DNA from 2 places in the Comamonas thiooxydans genome. Region 2 is predicted to be linked to the other one. Evidence: predicted binding sites of a transcription regulator. Region 2 holds the regulator's gene; the other holds the start of a gene.
What was found. The regulator sigma-54, encoded in region 2, starts transcription at its own class of promoters, with help from an activator protein. The targets are predictions, from matches to a motif close to TGGCANGNAANCTGCTTT.
Positions count from the first base shown of each region.

Region 1 (7,641 bases), 1.0 Mb from region 2:
ATCCTGCGCCTGCCTCACGGTTATGACTCCCTGGTCGGCGAGCGTGGCCAGGGCCTGTCGGGTGGCGAGCGCCAGCGCATCTCCATCGCGCGTGCGCTGCTGATCGATCCGCGCATCCTGATCCTCGATGAAGCCACCTCGGCCGTGGATACCGAGACCGAAAAGGAAATCCAGAAGGCGCTGGACAACTTGGTCCAGGGGCGCACCACGATCGCCATTGCCCACCGCCTGTCCACCTTGCGCAAGGCAGACCGTCTGGTGGTCATGGATCGTGGCGAAATCGTCGAAGTGGGTCCGCACGACGAGCTGATGGACCTCAAGGGCCATTACTTCCGCCTGTACGACGCGCAGGCACGCCGTGCCGAAGAGGATGCACAAGCGGCCGGCCTCAAGCTGCAGACCAAGGAACCCCAATGATCGAAGCTCCCCAATCCAATCTGAGCGGCATGCAGCTGGAGCGCAACGCCCATGGCCGTCTGGTGCTGACGCTGGGCAACGGCCTAGTCTACGAAGCCGTCGTTCCCGTGCGTGCATTCCCGATTGCCGCGCCTGCCGAAGGACTGTCGCTGATCGCCGCCGATGGCAAGGAAGCGTTGTGGGTGGCCCGCATGGCCGACCTGCAGCCCGAGCATCGTCAGCTGATCGAGCAGGACCTGGCCGTGCGGGAGTTCGTGCCGACCATCGAGCGCATCCTCAAGGTCTCGAGCTTTTCCACCCCCAGCACCTGGGAGCTGCAGACGGATCGAGGCCTGACGCATATGGTGCTCAAGGCCGAGGAAGATATCCGCAAGCTGGCCGGGCGCACCCGACTGCAGATTACGGGCCAAGATGGCGTGCAATACCGGATTCCCGACAGCAGCAAGCTGGACAGGCATTCGCGCAAGCTGCTGGAGCGCTTTCTGTAAGCTGTGCCGCGCAACTATTTCAAGGGCTTCGCATAATCGCGAGGCCCTTTTTTGTATCAAATTGCGCAGGGGTGCTTGATATATATAGGCTAATAGCTATCAAAATAGGATTGAAAATAATCCTACAGTTTTCTCAAGCGTGGCCGATAACAGGGCGAGATAGCTGTTTTTCCGCCTGCACCTTTTTACTGCCGAGGGCCAAGCCATGCAAATTCCACCTCTAGACCGGACACAGACGCCCTGGCGTACCCAGGGTGCGGATTTGTATTCCACAGGCGCCTCTGGCGCCGCACCGGTGCGCCCCGTGAATGCGGTGAATGCCACGGAGTCGGTGGACAAGATTGGCGAAGGCCGCACGGTGCGCGAGCCCGAGAAGCCTTCGGCTCCCGATACCGAAAACCGCGACTGGACGCTGGCCGAGGAGGTCAAGCAGAAGGAAGAGGTCGAGGAGCCGCCCAAGGAGCCGATCTCCAAGCAGCTGATCGAGTTCATCCAGTCCATGTGGCGCGCCAGTGCCCAGGCGGTGGAGCAGGCGCAGGAAACCAGCAAGTCGGAAGATCTGCTGCAGAGCAAGCAGACGGCGCGCAATGAGCCGCTGACTTATTCCGAACCCCGGATAAAGCGCAGCGGCAACGCCAAGTAAGCGATTGCTTTTATTTTGAGAGCTGATTGCGCTTGATATTCAAGCGCTTCAGCTATTTTTATATCTTATTTGCCTTCAGGATCAGCGCTGTCAGCTTCTGATTTGTGAGCATCGTCCTTGGCTGGTGCAGCTGCCACGGCTTCCGCGGCCTTGGCCTTTTCACGCGCAGCCCGGTATTTGACGGCAAAGGCGCGCACTTCCTCATAGGTGACAAAGCCGTCCTTGTTGGTGTCGGTTTCGTCAAAGGCGGCGGCCAGCTTGGGGATGATGGCCACTTCCTTGCGGCTGAGCTTTCCATCCTGATTGAAGTCCAGCATCTTGAACTGCTGCTGGGCCTTGATCTCGCCTTTGGAGAGCTGGGTTCCCTGTCTTTCCGCCACCTTGTCGCCGGCGGATTCCTCGGCGCGCACCGTGGGTAGCAGCAGCACGGCGCTGGTCAGCAGCACGCCCATGGCGGTCTTCATGACCGAGCTGCTGCGTGCGACGATGGGGTGGTTCTTGGCTTTTGACATAGCGGTACAGATGAGGGCCATGGCGGCATTCTCAAGCTCCGTCCCGCCGCACTTTCAAAGTTTTGCATTCGCTTGCCGGACTTTGCCAAGTTTTACGTAGGCAGCGCCGCCTTGTCGTGGGCAATGCCGCTGCGCACATGGCCCGAGGGAACATGCCCGGCCGCATTGCGCACATGGCCGGTCTGGTCGTCGAAGAAGAAATCGGGCTCGAACTCGCGCAGAAACCCGCCCTTGGCCAGTCCGCCGAGGAACATGGCTTCATCGACATCGATCTTCCAGTCCATCAGCGTATTCAGCGCGCGTTCATGGGCCGGGGCGCTGCGCGCCGTGACCAGGGCCGTGCGCACGCGCATGCCGGCCACATCGGCCTGCTGCAGCCGGTGCAGGGCGGCCAGCAGCGGCTTGAACGGGCCTTCGGGCAGTGGCTGGGCGGCTTTCTCCAGCTCATGCTGCTGGAAAGCCTCCAGGCCCTGGGCCTGGAAGATGCGCTCGGCCTCGTCGGAAAACAGCACGGCATCGCCGTCGAAAGCGATGCGCACTTCGCGGGGATGGCTGCTGCTGGCACGCATGGAGTCGGTGAACACATGGGCGGCCGGGTAGCCCAGCTGCAGTGCCTGGGTCACGTCGTCGGCATTCGCCGACAGAAACAGCTGGGCTCCCAGCGGGCGCAGATAGCCGAAGGGGTCGCGTCCTTGGGTGAACACGCCGCGCTGTATGGAGTGCAGGCCGTGGGCCTGGGCAGAGCGGAAGACGCGCATGCCGCTGACGGGGTCGTTGCGCGAGAGCAGCACCACTTCCACATGCTGCTGTGCCTCGGTGTTGAAGGCCAGCAGCTTCTTGACCAGCGAGAAGGCCACGCCGGGCGCGGCAGGCACGTTGAGCCGCTCGCGCTGCAGGCGCAGATAGCTCGCCGGGTCGCTGTCCTCGAAGAGGCGGTTTTCCTCCTCGAAATCGAACAGGGCTCGCGAGGAGATGGCAACGACGAGCTTGTCGTTCAGGGTCATGGCCATGGCGGTACGGCTTTAAGCGGATGTGCAGACAAGCTCCGATGATACGCAGGCCGCCTGGCCCTCACCAGTTGGCTTCGCGCTCGGGCGTGGCACTGATGTGGTGTATGGACAGATCGGCCCCGTCGAACTCCTGCTCCTGGCTCAGGCGCAGCCCCATGGTCTTCTTGAGCAGGCCGTAGACCAGCAGACCGCCCAGCGCGGCCCAGGCCACGCCCATCAGCGTGCCTATGAGCTGGGCCAGCGGATGCACGCCGCCAAGCCCGCCCAGCGCCTGCGTGCCGAAGATGCCGGCCGCAATGCCGCCCCAGGCACCGCACAGACCGTGCAGCGGCCACACGCCCAGCACATCGTCGATCTTCCATTTGTTCTGCGTCAGCGTGAACATGAAGACAAAGATGGCGCCTGCGGCAGCCCCCACGACGAGGGCCCCCAGAGGATGCATCAGATCCGAGCCCGCGCAGACGGCGACCAGGCCGGCCAGCGGGCCGTTGTGCACAAAACCCGGGTCGTTTTTGCCCACTGCCAGGGCTGCCAGCGTGCCGCCCACCATGGCCATCAGCGAATTCACGGCGACCAGGCCGGAGATCTTGTCCAGGTTCTGGGCACTCATCACATTGAAGCCGAACCAGCCCACGATCAGAATCCAGGCGCCCAGCGCCAGAAAAGGAATGCTGGAGGGTGGTGTGGCGGCAATCGCTCCGCCCTGGCGGTAACGGTTGCGGCGCGGGCCCAGCAGCAGCACGGCTCCCAGGGCGATCCAGCCGCCCACGGCGTGCACCACCACGCTGCCGGCAAAGTCATGGAACTCGGAGCCGGTCAGCGCCTTGATCCAGGCCTGGACGCCGAAATGCTGGTTCCAGGCAATGCCCTCGAAGAAGGGATAGATCAGGCCCACGATCATGGCCGTGGCGATCAGCTGGGGCCAGAACTTGGCGCGCTCGGCAATGCCGCCCGAGATGATGGCGGGAATGGCGGCGGCAAAGGTCAGCAGAAAGAAGAACTTGACCAGGCCGTAGCCGTTGAGCGCAGCGAGCTGCTCGGCGCCCACGAAAAAGTGCGTGCCGTAGGCCACGCCATAGCCGAGAGCGAAATAGACCACGGTGGAGACCGAGAAGTCGACCAGGATCTTGACCAGGGCATTGACCTGGTTCTTGCGGCGCACGGTGCCCAGCTCCAGAAAAGCGAAACCGGCGTGCATGGCCAGGACCATGACGGCGCCCATCAGAATGAACAGGGCATCCGCGCCCTGTTTTAGTGCTTGCATGAAAACGCTCCAGCTGAAATTTGCTATTTATTGGTGCGAAATTGAGGGAAATACCCGCAATGCACTAAAAGAAAGCAAGAATTGCGCCAAGCTGGAGTGGGCGCTTCCGCACCGCTGCGGGCGCGGAAGCGCCTATTTGACGAACTGGTTGAGCTGGATGATGGGCATGAGCACGGCCAGCACGATGAGCATGACCACCAGTCCCATGACGGCGATGAGCAGCGGCTCGAGGATCGTGGCCAGGTGCATGGCGCGGCGCTGGACCTCGGTGGACAGCTGGGTGGCGGCACGCTGCAGCATCAGCGGTAGCTGGCCCGTCTGCTCGCCCAGCCGGGCGAACATGGCGACCAGGCCCGGAAAGCGCTTCTTCTGAGCCAGGGCCGAGGCCAGTGGCGCGCCTTCGCGCACCAGTACCAGGGCATCCATGGCATCGGCGCGCAGGGCGCGGTTGTTCAGCGTCTCGGCCGCGGCCTGCAAGGCCTTGAGAATGGGCACGCCCGCTCCGGCCAACATGGCCAGGGTGCCGGCAAAGCGCGCCGCGTTATAGCTGCGCGAGAGCCGGCCTATGAGCGGCAGACGCAGCCACTGGGCATCGAAGCGCTCGCGGAATGCCTCGTTCCTGAGCGCCAGCCGAAAGCCCACGGCAGCCAGCAGCAGCACGGCCAGCATGAACCAGCCGTAGTGGCGCACAAAGTCGCTGATGCCGAGCATGACCACGGTGAGAAACGGCAGCGCACGCTTGGTGCCGGCAAACACGCCGGCCACCTGCGGCACCACATAGCTGACCAGAAAGATCACGATGACGATGGCCACCAGCGTCACGATGGCTGGATACAGCGAGGCGCCGATGAGCTTGGATTGCAATGCCTGGCGCGCCTCCAGGTCGTCGGCCAGGTTTTCCAGCACCGGACCCAGACTGCCGCTGGATTCGCCGGCGCCGATCACGGCGCAGAAGATATCGGAAAACTCGCGCGGATGCTGTTCCAGCGCCCTGGCAAAGCTGGAGCCGGCATTGACCTCGGCCCTCAGCGCTGCAACCAACTGATGCTGGCGTTCGTCCTCGGCTTCCTCGGACAGCGCGGCCAGTGCGCGCTCTATGGGCAGGCCGGAGCTGACCAGGCCCGAGAGCTGGCGGGTCCATACCGCGAGGCTGGTGGAGTTGAAGACCGGGCGCGTGAACCATCCGGAAGCGCCGGTGCGGCCCTGGCCCTTGCCTGCGGCGACGGGCTCGACCTGCAGCGGCACCAGGGCCTGGCTGCGCAGCTGGCTGCGCGCGGCACGGGCGTTGTCGGCTTCCAGGGTGCCCTTGCGGGTCTGGCCCTGGGCATCCAGGGCTTCAAAGGTAAAGGCGGGCATGCGCGAATCGATCTGACGGGTGAGGGGTTAATGCAGATAGTAGCGACTAATGATGTCAGCACTTCGGCGTTTGAGAGAGCGAGCCCGGCTTGACGCAGGTCATGACTGCCGCGGCCGGGCTCGGCACAATGGTCTGCCGATTCAAGAATGCGAGGTTTCGATGCTCAAGGACAAGGTTGCATTGGTGACGGGGGCTGCATCCGGCATAGGCCGCTGTGTGGCGCTGACATGGGCCAGGGAAGGCGCGCGCGTGGTGCTGGCCGACCTCAACGAGGAGCAGGGCCAGGAGACCGCAGCCCTGGTGCGCGAGCTGGGCGCAGAGGCACAGTATCTGCGCGCCGACGCCGGCAGCGCGGCGGACCATGAAGCGCTGGTGGCCTTGACCATGCGCCACTTCGGCCGCCTGGACGTGGCCTGCAACAACGCCGGCATCGGCGGCGTCAGCGCGCCCACGGCCGACTATCCGCTGGATGCCTGGGAGCAGGTGCTGCGCGTCAATCTCTCTGGCGTCTTCTATGCCTGCAAATACCAGATAGCCGCCATGCTGCAGGGCGGCGGCGGCTCCATCATCAATATGGCGTCCATCCTCGGTGCCGTGGGCTTTGCCAACTCTGCGGCCTATACAGCCGCCAAGCATGGCGTGCTGGGTCTGACCAAGGCGGCAGCACTCGAATATTCGGCCAGGGGCGTGCGCGTCAATGCCGTGGGACCGGGCTTTATCCAGACCCCCATGATCAGCGGTCTGGAGCAGGATCCGGCCACGCATGCGGCGCTGGTGGCGGCCCATCCCATGGGGCGCCTGGGCCAGCCCGAAGAGATTGCCGAGCTGGTGGCCTGGCTGGCCAGTGACCGCGCGTCGTTTGTGACGGGCGCTTATTACCCGGTCGACGGCGGTTACTTGGCGCGCTGAGTGGTTTGCAGCGGTTTGCTATAGGTTTTGATTGCCCTGCGCTTGACTGGCAGGCGCTACGGGCGAAAACCTTAAACGACTGGCGCCATGGCTGCGGCTTGCATATCGCCGTCGATCTCGTCGGCGCGCACCGAGGCTGCACGCTGCAGCAGCGGCGTGGCATAGGCCTCGAATTCGGGCCGCTTGGGCAAGCTGCCATCCATCATGCTCCAGCCGATATAGCTGGCCAGATACAGATCGGCGGCTGTGAAGTGGTCGCCGCATACATAGCGTTTGCCGGCCACCGCATGCAGCAAGGTGTTCAGCACGTCGTCAAAGCGGCCAAAGCCCGCGCTCATGGCCTGCTGATGAGTTTGCGATTGCAGCCAGCCTTCGTTGCGGGCGGTTGTGACGGCCTCCACCGGCCCGGCGACAAAGAACAGCCAGCGAAAGTAGCTGGCGCGCTCCGTGCTGCCCATCGCCGGGGCCAGTCGTTTCTCGGGGAAAAGCTCGGCCAGATAGGCGAGGATGGCTCCGGTCTCGGTGACCACGGCATCGCCATGCTGCAGCGCCGGGACCTTGCCCATGGGGTTGATGGACAGGTACTCGGGCGACTTCATCTCGGGCCCGAATTCCAGGTCAACGGTTTCATAGTCGGCACCGCATTCCTCCAGCATCCAGCGCACCATGCGGGCGCGTGATCTGGGGTTGCTGAAAAAGCGCAGCTTGGGCTGTTGAGATGTGGACATTGCGGCTCTCCTTGGCGGGTTGTTGTGACATGGCAAAAACGCCATGCAGCCAATGTAGGAGTGGGGGCTGACAGTTTCTGTCAGCAGCGCCTCTCAATCCAGCGTGTAGCCGGTTTCGTCCAGCCAGCGCTGTATCAGCGCCTGGCGCCTTTGTGGATAGCGTTCGCCCAGATCCTCCAGCGCATCCACGCGGTCGGCGCGAAAGTGACGAAAGGCCTGGCGCAACTCGCACCAGGCCGACACCACGCGGCTGCGCTCGAAATAGGCCATGGCAAACGGCCAGATCCGGCGCTGGCTTGGCACGCCATGCTGG
Region 1 covers NZ_AP026738.1:722,250-729,890, forward strand. Annotated here, with positions in the region: gene CTR2_RS03230 (cyanophycin metabolism-associated ABC transporter) at 1-417, shown strand, start outside; gene CTR2_RS03235 (cyanophycin metabolism-associated DUF1854 family protein) at 414-905, shown strand; gene CTR2_RS03240 (hypothetical protein) at 1,111-1,548, shown strand; gene CTR2_RS03245 (EF-hand domain-containing protein) at 1,614-2,081, opposite strand; gene CTR2_RS03250 (5'-nucleotidase) at 2,153-3,070, opposite strand; gene CTR2_RS03255 (ammonium transporter) at 3,132-4,334, opposite strand; gene gspF (type II secretion system inner membrane protein GspF) at 4,467-5,690, opposite strand; gene CTR2_RS03265 (SDR family NAD(P)-dependent oxidoreductase) at 5,851-6,600, shown strand; gene CTR2_RS03270 (glutathione S-transferase family protein) at 6,672-7,328, opposite strand; gene CTR2_RS03275 (helix-turn-helix transcriptional regulator) at 7,422-7,641, opposite strand, start outside.
Region 1: the regulator sigma-54 is predicted to act here: its motif matches at 4,406-4,423, upstream of CTR2_RS03255 (ammonium transporter).

Region 2 (7,641 bases):
GTCAATCTGCAAAAGAACATGCAGATCAAGGCCGCCGCCAACAACGATGACGCAGGCTTCAACTCCTTCTTCAAGACCGGCTGGAAGCGCTTCTACCTCAAGTGGTACGGCGATGCCCACCCTTCGGCCATGGAACTGTGTCCCAAGACCACGGCCCTGGTGAAGTCGATTCCCAGCGTCAAGGCCGCCATGTTTGCCGAGCTGCCGCCCGGCGCCAAGCTCAATCTGCACCGCGACCCCTATGCGGGCTCGCTGCGCTATCACCTGGCCGTGCTGGCCCCCAACGACGACCGCTGCATGATCGAGGTCGACGGCAAGCCCTATAGCTGGCGCGAAGGCGAAGGCGTGATCTTCGACGAGACCTATATGCACTGGGCCGAGAACCGCTCGGAAGGCAACCGCATCGTGCTGTTCTGCGATGTGGAACGCCCCATGACCAATGGCTTTGCGCAATGGCTCAATCACTGGCTGGGCAAGAACGTGGTGGCCGCCGCCAGCTCGCCCAACAACGAAGGCGATCCGCGCGGCATGATCAGCAAGCTGTTCAAGATCTCGTTCTATGCGGGCAAGTACCGCCGCGCCTTCCGCGACTGGAATCCGACCTTCTACAAGATCCTCAAGTTCGGACTGATGATCGGCGTGCTGGTCTGGTTTATCTGGTGGCTGATACCAAACTAGGCCGCCCCATCAAAAAAGCCGCTGATGCATTGCACAGCGGCTTTTTTGTTGCCCAACGCAATCCTTCGAGAGGATAGATAGGACTATCCAAGCCATAAACCACCTCCGGTCACGGAAATCAGATACAGCGGCAGACAAATCACGACACGCCTTTTGGCTTGACTTGCGCATAGTGACTTTCGGCATTTGGTGGTAATAATTCGCGGCACCGTTTCTAAAATATCGGATGGGATTGGCATTCCACATCCAGCCGAGGGAGCTTTCGATGTCGAGTTCAATCCGTGGCGTTGCCCTGTGTGGCGTAGTGTGCCTGAGCCTGCTTGCAGGTTGCGGCGGGGGCGTGAATGACAGTCCTGTTACCGATAGCCCAGGCAGCAGCAACCCAGACAACACTGGCCCGCCCCCAAACCCGGCCGAGACATCCAGCAGCTTTGCCCAGCAATGCTCTCCCGACAACATCCTGGCCGATACCCCGCTACGCAACGCTACGCTGGACACGGAAAAGCGCTGGCTGCGCACCTACTTTGATGAAGCCTATCTGTGGCGCGAAGAGGTCCCAGCTGTAGACCCTGGCGCAGCCAGCTTCAGCAGCGGCTACTACTACACCGACCTGAGCAATTACTTTGATGCACTGCTGACGCCTGCCATTACCGAATCCGGTGCCCGGCGCGACCAGTTCAGCTTTATGTATCCCACGCAGCTATGGCAATCGGTCTCCGAAAACGCCACTGCGCCCAGTCACGGCATCGAGTGGCGAATGGCCAGCCCCACACCGCCACGGGGCCTGCGCATCGCCTATATCGAGCCCGGCAGCCCAGCCGATGTGGCGGGCTTTAAGCGTGGCGACACCCTGGTCTCGATCGATGACGTCTCCGCCGATGCGCCCGATGCCGATGGGGTGGATGTGCTCAATGCCGGATTGTTCCCTGAGATATTGGGCGTCACGCACAACTTCATCCTACAGCGCGGCGGCGCGCAACTGCCCGTGCAAAATCTGACCAGCACCAATATCACCAACACCCCGGTGCCGCAGTCGCGAGTGCTCACGCTAAACAGCGGTGCACGTGCTGGCTACATCGTCTTCAATGACCATGTGCTGCCCGCCGAAGGTCAGCTGGTCACCGCCATTTCCAATCTGCGCAACCAGAACGTGAGCGATTTAGTGCTGGATCTGCGCTACAACGGCGGTGGTTTTCTGTTCATCGCTGCAGAGCTGGCAACCATGATTGCGGGCAGCACGCAAACGGCTGGCAAGACTTTCGAGACGCTGCAATACAACGCACGCCGCAGCGCAGAAACGCAGGTGACGCCGTTTTATGGCAGCTCCTGCTTTCCCATCAACAACGAATGCAGCAATATTCAGCCCTTGCCCACACTCAACCTGAAGCGGGTGTATGTCCTAGCGCAATCGGGCACGTGCTCGGCCAGTGAGGCACTGATCAATGGCCTGCGCGGTGTGGATGTGGAAGTCATCCTGATTGGAGGCACGACCTGCGGCAAGCCTTATGGTTTTACGGCCAAGGACAACTGCGGCATCAGTTACTTCCCTATCGAGTTTGCCGGTATCAATGCCAAAGGCTTTGGCGACTACGCCGACGGTTTTACACCGGGCAATGGTCCAACACAGCGCTATGTGCCCGGTTGCAGCGTGCCCGATGATTTAGACCATGCACTGGGTGACCCGCAGGAAGGCATGCTGGCTGCCGCCATGAACCATATCAGCACGGGCTTGTGCCCCGCTCAGCCTTTTGCTGCCACAGCCCGCAAGCGCAGTGTCAGCCCTGATCCGAATGCTGCGCCTCTTACGCTCCGGCGCAACCCGGCACGCAACAACCGCCTGCTGCTGCCGCACTAAGTCTTAGAGCGCCTTGCGCAGCGTGGTCGTCGGTATCTTGAGCTGCTCGCGGTATTTGGCGACGGTGCGACGCGCGCACTCGATGCCCTGCTCCTTGAGCATATCGGCCAGCTTGGCGTCCGATAGCGGCTTCCTGGCATCTTCGGCATCGACAAACTGCTTGATCAGCGCACGCACGGCCGTGCTGGAGGCGCTGCCGCCGGTTTCCGTGCCCAGGCCCGAACCGAAGAAATACTTGAGCTCGAAGGTGCCCTGGGGCGTGGCCATGTACTTGGCGGTGGTCACACGGCTGATGGTGGACTCGTGCAGGCCCAGCGTGTCTGCGATATCGCGCAGCACCAGCGGTCGCATGGCCAGCTCACCATGCACAAAGAAGTTCTTCTGCCGCTCCACGATGGCTTCGGAGACCCGCAAGATGGTGTCGAAGCGCTGCTGGATGTTCTTGATGAACCAGCGCGCCTCCTGCAGTTGCTGCTGCAGCGCCGCATGGCCGTCGCTGTTCTTGTGGCGGCGCAGCACGCTGGCATAGATGTCATGCACGCGCAGACGCGGCATGACCTCGGGGTTGAGCTGCACGGAAAAGTCCGCCCGGCCCGAGCCGGCCCGCACCGGGCGCACGATGACATCGGGCACCACGATATGGCGTTCCACGTCGACAAAGCGGCGCCCCGGACGCGGCTCCAGCCTGGCGATCAGGGCCATGGCCTCGCGCAGTTGCTCCTCGCGCGCGCCGCACAGGCTGGTGAGCTTGCGCAGATCGCGCCGCGCCAGCAGGTCCATGGGCTGCGCGCAGATGGCCTGCGCCAGCAGCAGCCGGTTCATATGCGCCTCGGTCGTGCCCTCATCCTCGGCGGTGCGGATGAGATCGCGCAGCTGCAGCTGCAGGCACTCGGCCAGATCACGCGCGCCCACGCCCACGGGCTCCAGGCTTTGCAGCAGCTTCAGCGCAATGGCAAAGTGCTGCTCCAGCTCCTCGCGCTCTTCGAGGTCGTCGCCGGCCAGGCTCTGCGCCAGCTCCTGCAGGGAATCCTCGAGATAGCCGTCGTCACTGAGCGACTCGATGAGAAAGCGCAGTGCCGCCATGTCCGCCGCGCCCAGATGCAGGCTCAGCGCCTGACGATGGAGAAAGTCGGTCAGGCTCTGGTGCTCGCGCGCCAGATCGATGGCATCGGTTTCGTCATCGCCATCGCGGTTGCGCGTGGAGCTGCTGGCCGAGGGGGTATCCCACTCGCTGCTGGATTCGCCGCCCCATTCCCCGTCCTGGCCGTCCATGCCGTCGGCCTCCCAGTTCAGCGTTTCAGGGGTTTCGGGGTTTGGTGCTTCCGCTACTGTTTCAGTAGCTGATTGCGCTTGCGATGCTTCCTTTTCAGCATGAATTCCATCTGAAGTGCTGTATTCATTAACGCTAGCAGCTACATCTGCAGGAGCATCACCCGTAGTTTCGGCCTCATCGCCCGCACGCTCCAGAAAAGGGTTGTCGACCAGCATCTGCTCGACTTCCTGCGCCAGCTCCAGAGTGGAGAGCTGCAGCAGCTGAATGGATTGCTGCAGCTGCGGCGTCAGCGATAAATGCTGCGAAACGCGTAGCGAGAGACCTGGCTTCATCGAGGCGCGGCTCCCAGACAATCATTGCAAACGCGCGCAGTGCCATGGGTTTGCCGCCGGGCTGCCCCAAGGCAAGCCTCGGCGCAGCCGGTCAGGAACCCTTCTGGGGGCAGCGACCACACAAAGTGAGGGAGCGTGGAGGTCATCACATTCTGAAATGTTCGCCCAGATAGACGCGGCGCACATCGGCGTTCTCCACGATCTCCTCGGGCGTGCCTTCGGCCAGCACATGGCCGTCGCTGATGATGAAGGCGTGGTCGCAGATGCCCAGCGTCTCGCGCACATTGTGGTCGGTGATCAGCACGCCTATGCCGCGCTCCTTGAGGAAGCCGATGATGCGCTGGATCTCGATCACCGCAATCGGGTCGATGCCGGCAAACGGCTCGTCAAGCAGAATGAAGCGCGGTTGCGTGGCCAGGGCGCGGGCAATTTCCACGCGACGGCGCTCACCACCGGACAGCGCCAGCGCCGGCGACTGGCGCAGATGCTCGACGCGCAGCTCCTGCAGCAGGCCGGTGAGGCGCTTTTCGATCTCGTCGCGCGTCAGCGCCTTGCCCTGCTCGTCCTTTTGCAGCTCCAGCACGGCGCGCACATTGTCTTCCACGCTGAGCTTGCGAAAGATGGAGGCTTCCTGGGGCAGATAGGACAGGCCCAGGCGCGAACGCTGGTGAATCGGCATGCCGCCCACCGGCTGGCCGTCGATGAAGATCTCGCCGCCGTCGCTGCGCACCAGGCCCACGATCATGTAGAACGATGTGGTCTTGCCCGCACCGTTGGGGCCGAGCAAACCGACCACCTCGCCTTTTTGCACGGACAGGGACACATCCTTGACCACCTTGCGGCTGCCGTAGGACTTGGCCAGATGCTTGGCCTCCAGGCGGCTGTCGGACTCGCCGCTGCGGCTGCTGGAGAAAGTCGGCTCGCTCATTTCTTCTCGTCGGCTTTCTCGCCGCCCAGCGTCATGCTCTGGCGCAGCTGCGTGGCAGGTGTTGCAGGCTTGGGCTGTGCCCCCGGCGTACCGTCCTTGGGCGCCATGATGGCGCGCACACGGCCGCCCTGCCCCACGGAGGAACTCGGCAGGCCGCCGCTGGTCTTCTGACCATCGACGGTATAGACGTCGGTGATGTTGTTGTAGACGATGATGGAGCCCGTGACCTGATCACTGAGCTGACCGCCACGGTAGCGGCGCATCTCGCCACGACGGATGAACTTGACGATGTCGGCCTTGCCGTCGTACTCGATGACTTCGCCTTCGCCCTCGATGAACTCCTCGGGCTGACCGGCCACGGTATCGCGCTTCTGACGGAAGAACGCCCGCTTGCCTGCCTCGGCCTTGATCACACCGTACTGATAGCCCTCGGCGTCCTGCCGCACATCGAGCTGGGCGCCGCGCAGCACGATGGAGCCCTTGGTCATCACCACATTGCCGGTGAAGACGCTGGTCTGCTGCAGCTCGTCATGACGCAACGCGTCCGCCTCGATATTCATGGGCTTGGCGCTGTCGGCTTTTTCGGCATGGACAATGCCGGTCGCTGCTGCCAGGGCGCAGGCCAGCGCAAGAGGTAGGAGTGTTTTTTTCATGGAAGGCACGTTTCTTGCATCCATTGTAGTCATTCCCTTTTTGCAACTTGCGTAAAAAACACCCACAAAAAAGCCCGCACGGCGGCGGGCTTGTTGGGCGTCAAACGTCACTGGCGTCTGCTGCCTAATCTCAGGCCTTGCGGCTGGAGGCGACCAGCGCATTGACCACGCGCAGCACATTGTCCATATTGCCGGCCTTGGTGCCGTCCGTGTAGTAGCGGCCGGCCACACCCATGGCGGGCACGCCTTCCACGTCATATTCGTTTTGCAGCTGAGCAGCCTTGCGCGCCTGATTGGCCACGGTGAAGGAGTTGTAGACCTCCTTGAACTTGGCCAGATCCACGCCCTGCTTGCCCACCCAGTCAAGGATGGCGTCATCGGTCTTGAGCAGATTGCGATCCACGTGGATGGTGCGGAACACCTTGGCGTGCAACTGGGGCAGCAGGTTCATACCCTCCAGGGCGTAGTACAGCTTTTGCTGGGGCACGAAAGAGGCATTGAAAGCCACGGGCACGCGGCGCACCACCACATCGGCAGGCTGGCCCTTTGCCCAGGCTTCGAACTGGGGCTCGAAGGCATTGCAATGCGGGCAGCTGTACCAGAAGAACTCGACCACCTCGACCTTGCCGGCCGGCGCGCTCACGCTGGCGGGCTTGCCGAGCTTGATGTAGTCCTTGCCTTCCTTGGGCGCAGCGCCCTGGGCCCAGCTGGAGGAGGCACCCAGACTCAGGGCACCGGCAGCAGCTGCCGAGGCAGCCAGAGAGAATTCGCGACGTTTCATCTAAACAAACTCCTGTATCAGGTCTGCAGTATCAGAGCCAACAGGCCCAAAAAAGTTCAGCGTTGTCAAAACTACCGATGGCACGAGCCTGAGACCTCAAGCAAGGGCCTGGTTATCTAGCCGCGCGCACCAGGGTCGAGTCCACGCCCGCACCGTCGAGCTTGCCCTTGAGCTGCTCGGCGTCGTCACGCTTGCTGAACGGCCCCACGCGCACGCGGAAAACGGTGATGCCGTTCTGCTCACGCTCGCTGATGCGCGACTCCCAGCCCAGCATGGCCAGCTTGGCACGCTGCGCTTCCGCTTCGCTCTGGCCACGGAAAGCACCGGCCTGCACAAAGTAGTTGAATGCAGAGTCCGAAGAGGATGCCGTCTGCGCGGCCGCCTTTTCCTTGTCTGCACGCGCCTTGTCGGCCTTGTCGGCGGCGGCGGAGCGTTCTTTGACCAGATCACCCAGCGGATCACCCGGTGCGGGCTTGGCAGGCTTCTCCGGCGTAGAAGGTGGTGGCGGCGTGGTGACTCCGCCGGTAGCAGTAGGTTGTACCGCAGGCGTAGGCGGCGACACCGTCACGTCGCTCGGAGGAACTGGTGGTGTCACCGGGGGCGGTGCAGGCTGGCGGCTCTGCAGTGGTGCGTTGGGGTCCCAGTTCTTGTTGCGCTCGGCCTCAGCCGCATCGCGCTGAGTGTTGTTTCCACCCTTGTTGAGGAAGGGCACCGGCACCTTGGTCACATAGATGGCCACGGCCAGGGCCGCAGCCAGACCGATGACCATGCCAAAGATAAGCCCCAGGATGGTTCCACCGCGTTGCTGGTTCTTCATATCAGTCGCTTAACGCTTTCTGCTTCAGTTATTCCATTCTCAGATCCACCGACCCCTGACAGGCAAGGCCGGCAAGGTGATCGATGGACAGGAAACTGGGATTACATGCGCTCGGGTGCGCTCACACCCAGCACCGCCAGACCATTGTGCAACACCTGGGCCGTGGCAGCGACCAGGGCCAGACGTGCAAGCTTGACCTTTTCGTCGTCCACCAAGATACGCTCTGCGTCGTAGTAGCTGTGATAGCTGGAGGCCAGATCGCGCAGGTAGAAGGTCACGTCGTGAGGTGCATTGCCTTCGGCAGCAGCGGTCAGCATCTCGGGG
Region 2 covers NZ_AP026738.1:5,616,428-5,624,068, forward strand. Annotated here, with positions in the region: gene CTR2_RS26160 (aspartyl/asparaginyl beta-hydroxylase domain-containing protein) at 1-678, shown strand, start outside; gene CTR2_RS26165 (S41 family peptidase) at 944-2,533, shown strand; gene CTR2_RS26170 (RNA polymerase factor sigma-54) at 2,537-4,138, opposite strand; gene lptB (LPS export ABC transporter ATP-binding protein) at 4,284-5,066, opposite strand; gene lptA (lipopolysaccharide transport periplasmic protein LptA) at 5,063-5,719, opposite strand; gene CTR2_RS26185 (thiol:disulfide interchange protein DsbA/DsbL) at 5,850-6,500, opposite strand; gene CTR2_RS26190 (SPOR domain-containing protein) at 6,613-7,317, opposite strand; gene argS (arginine--tRNA ligase) at 7,419-7,641, opposite strand, start outside.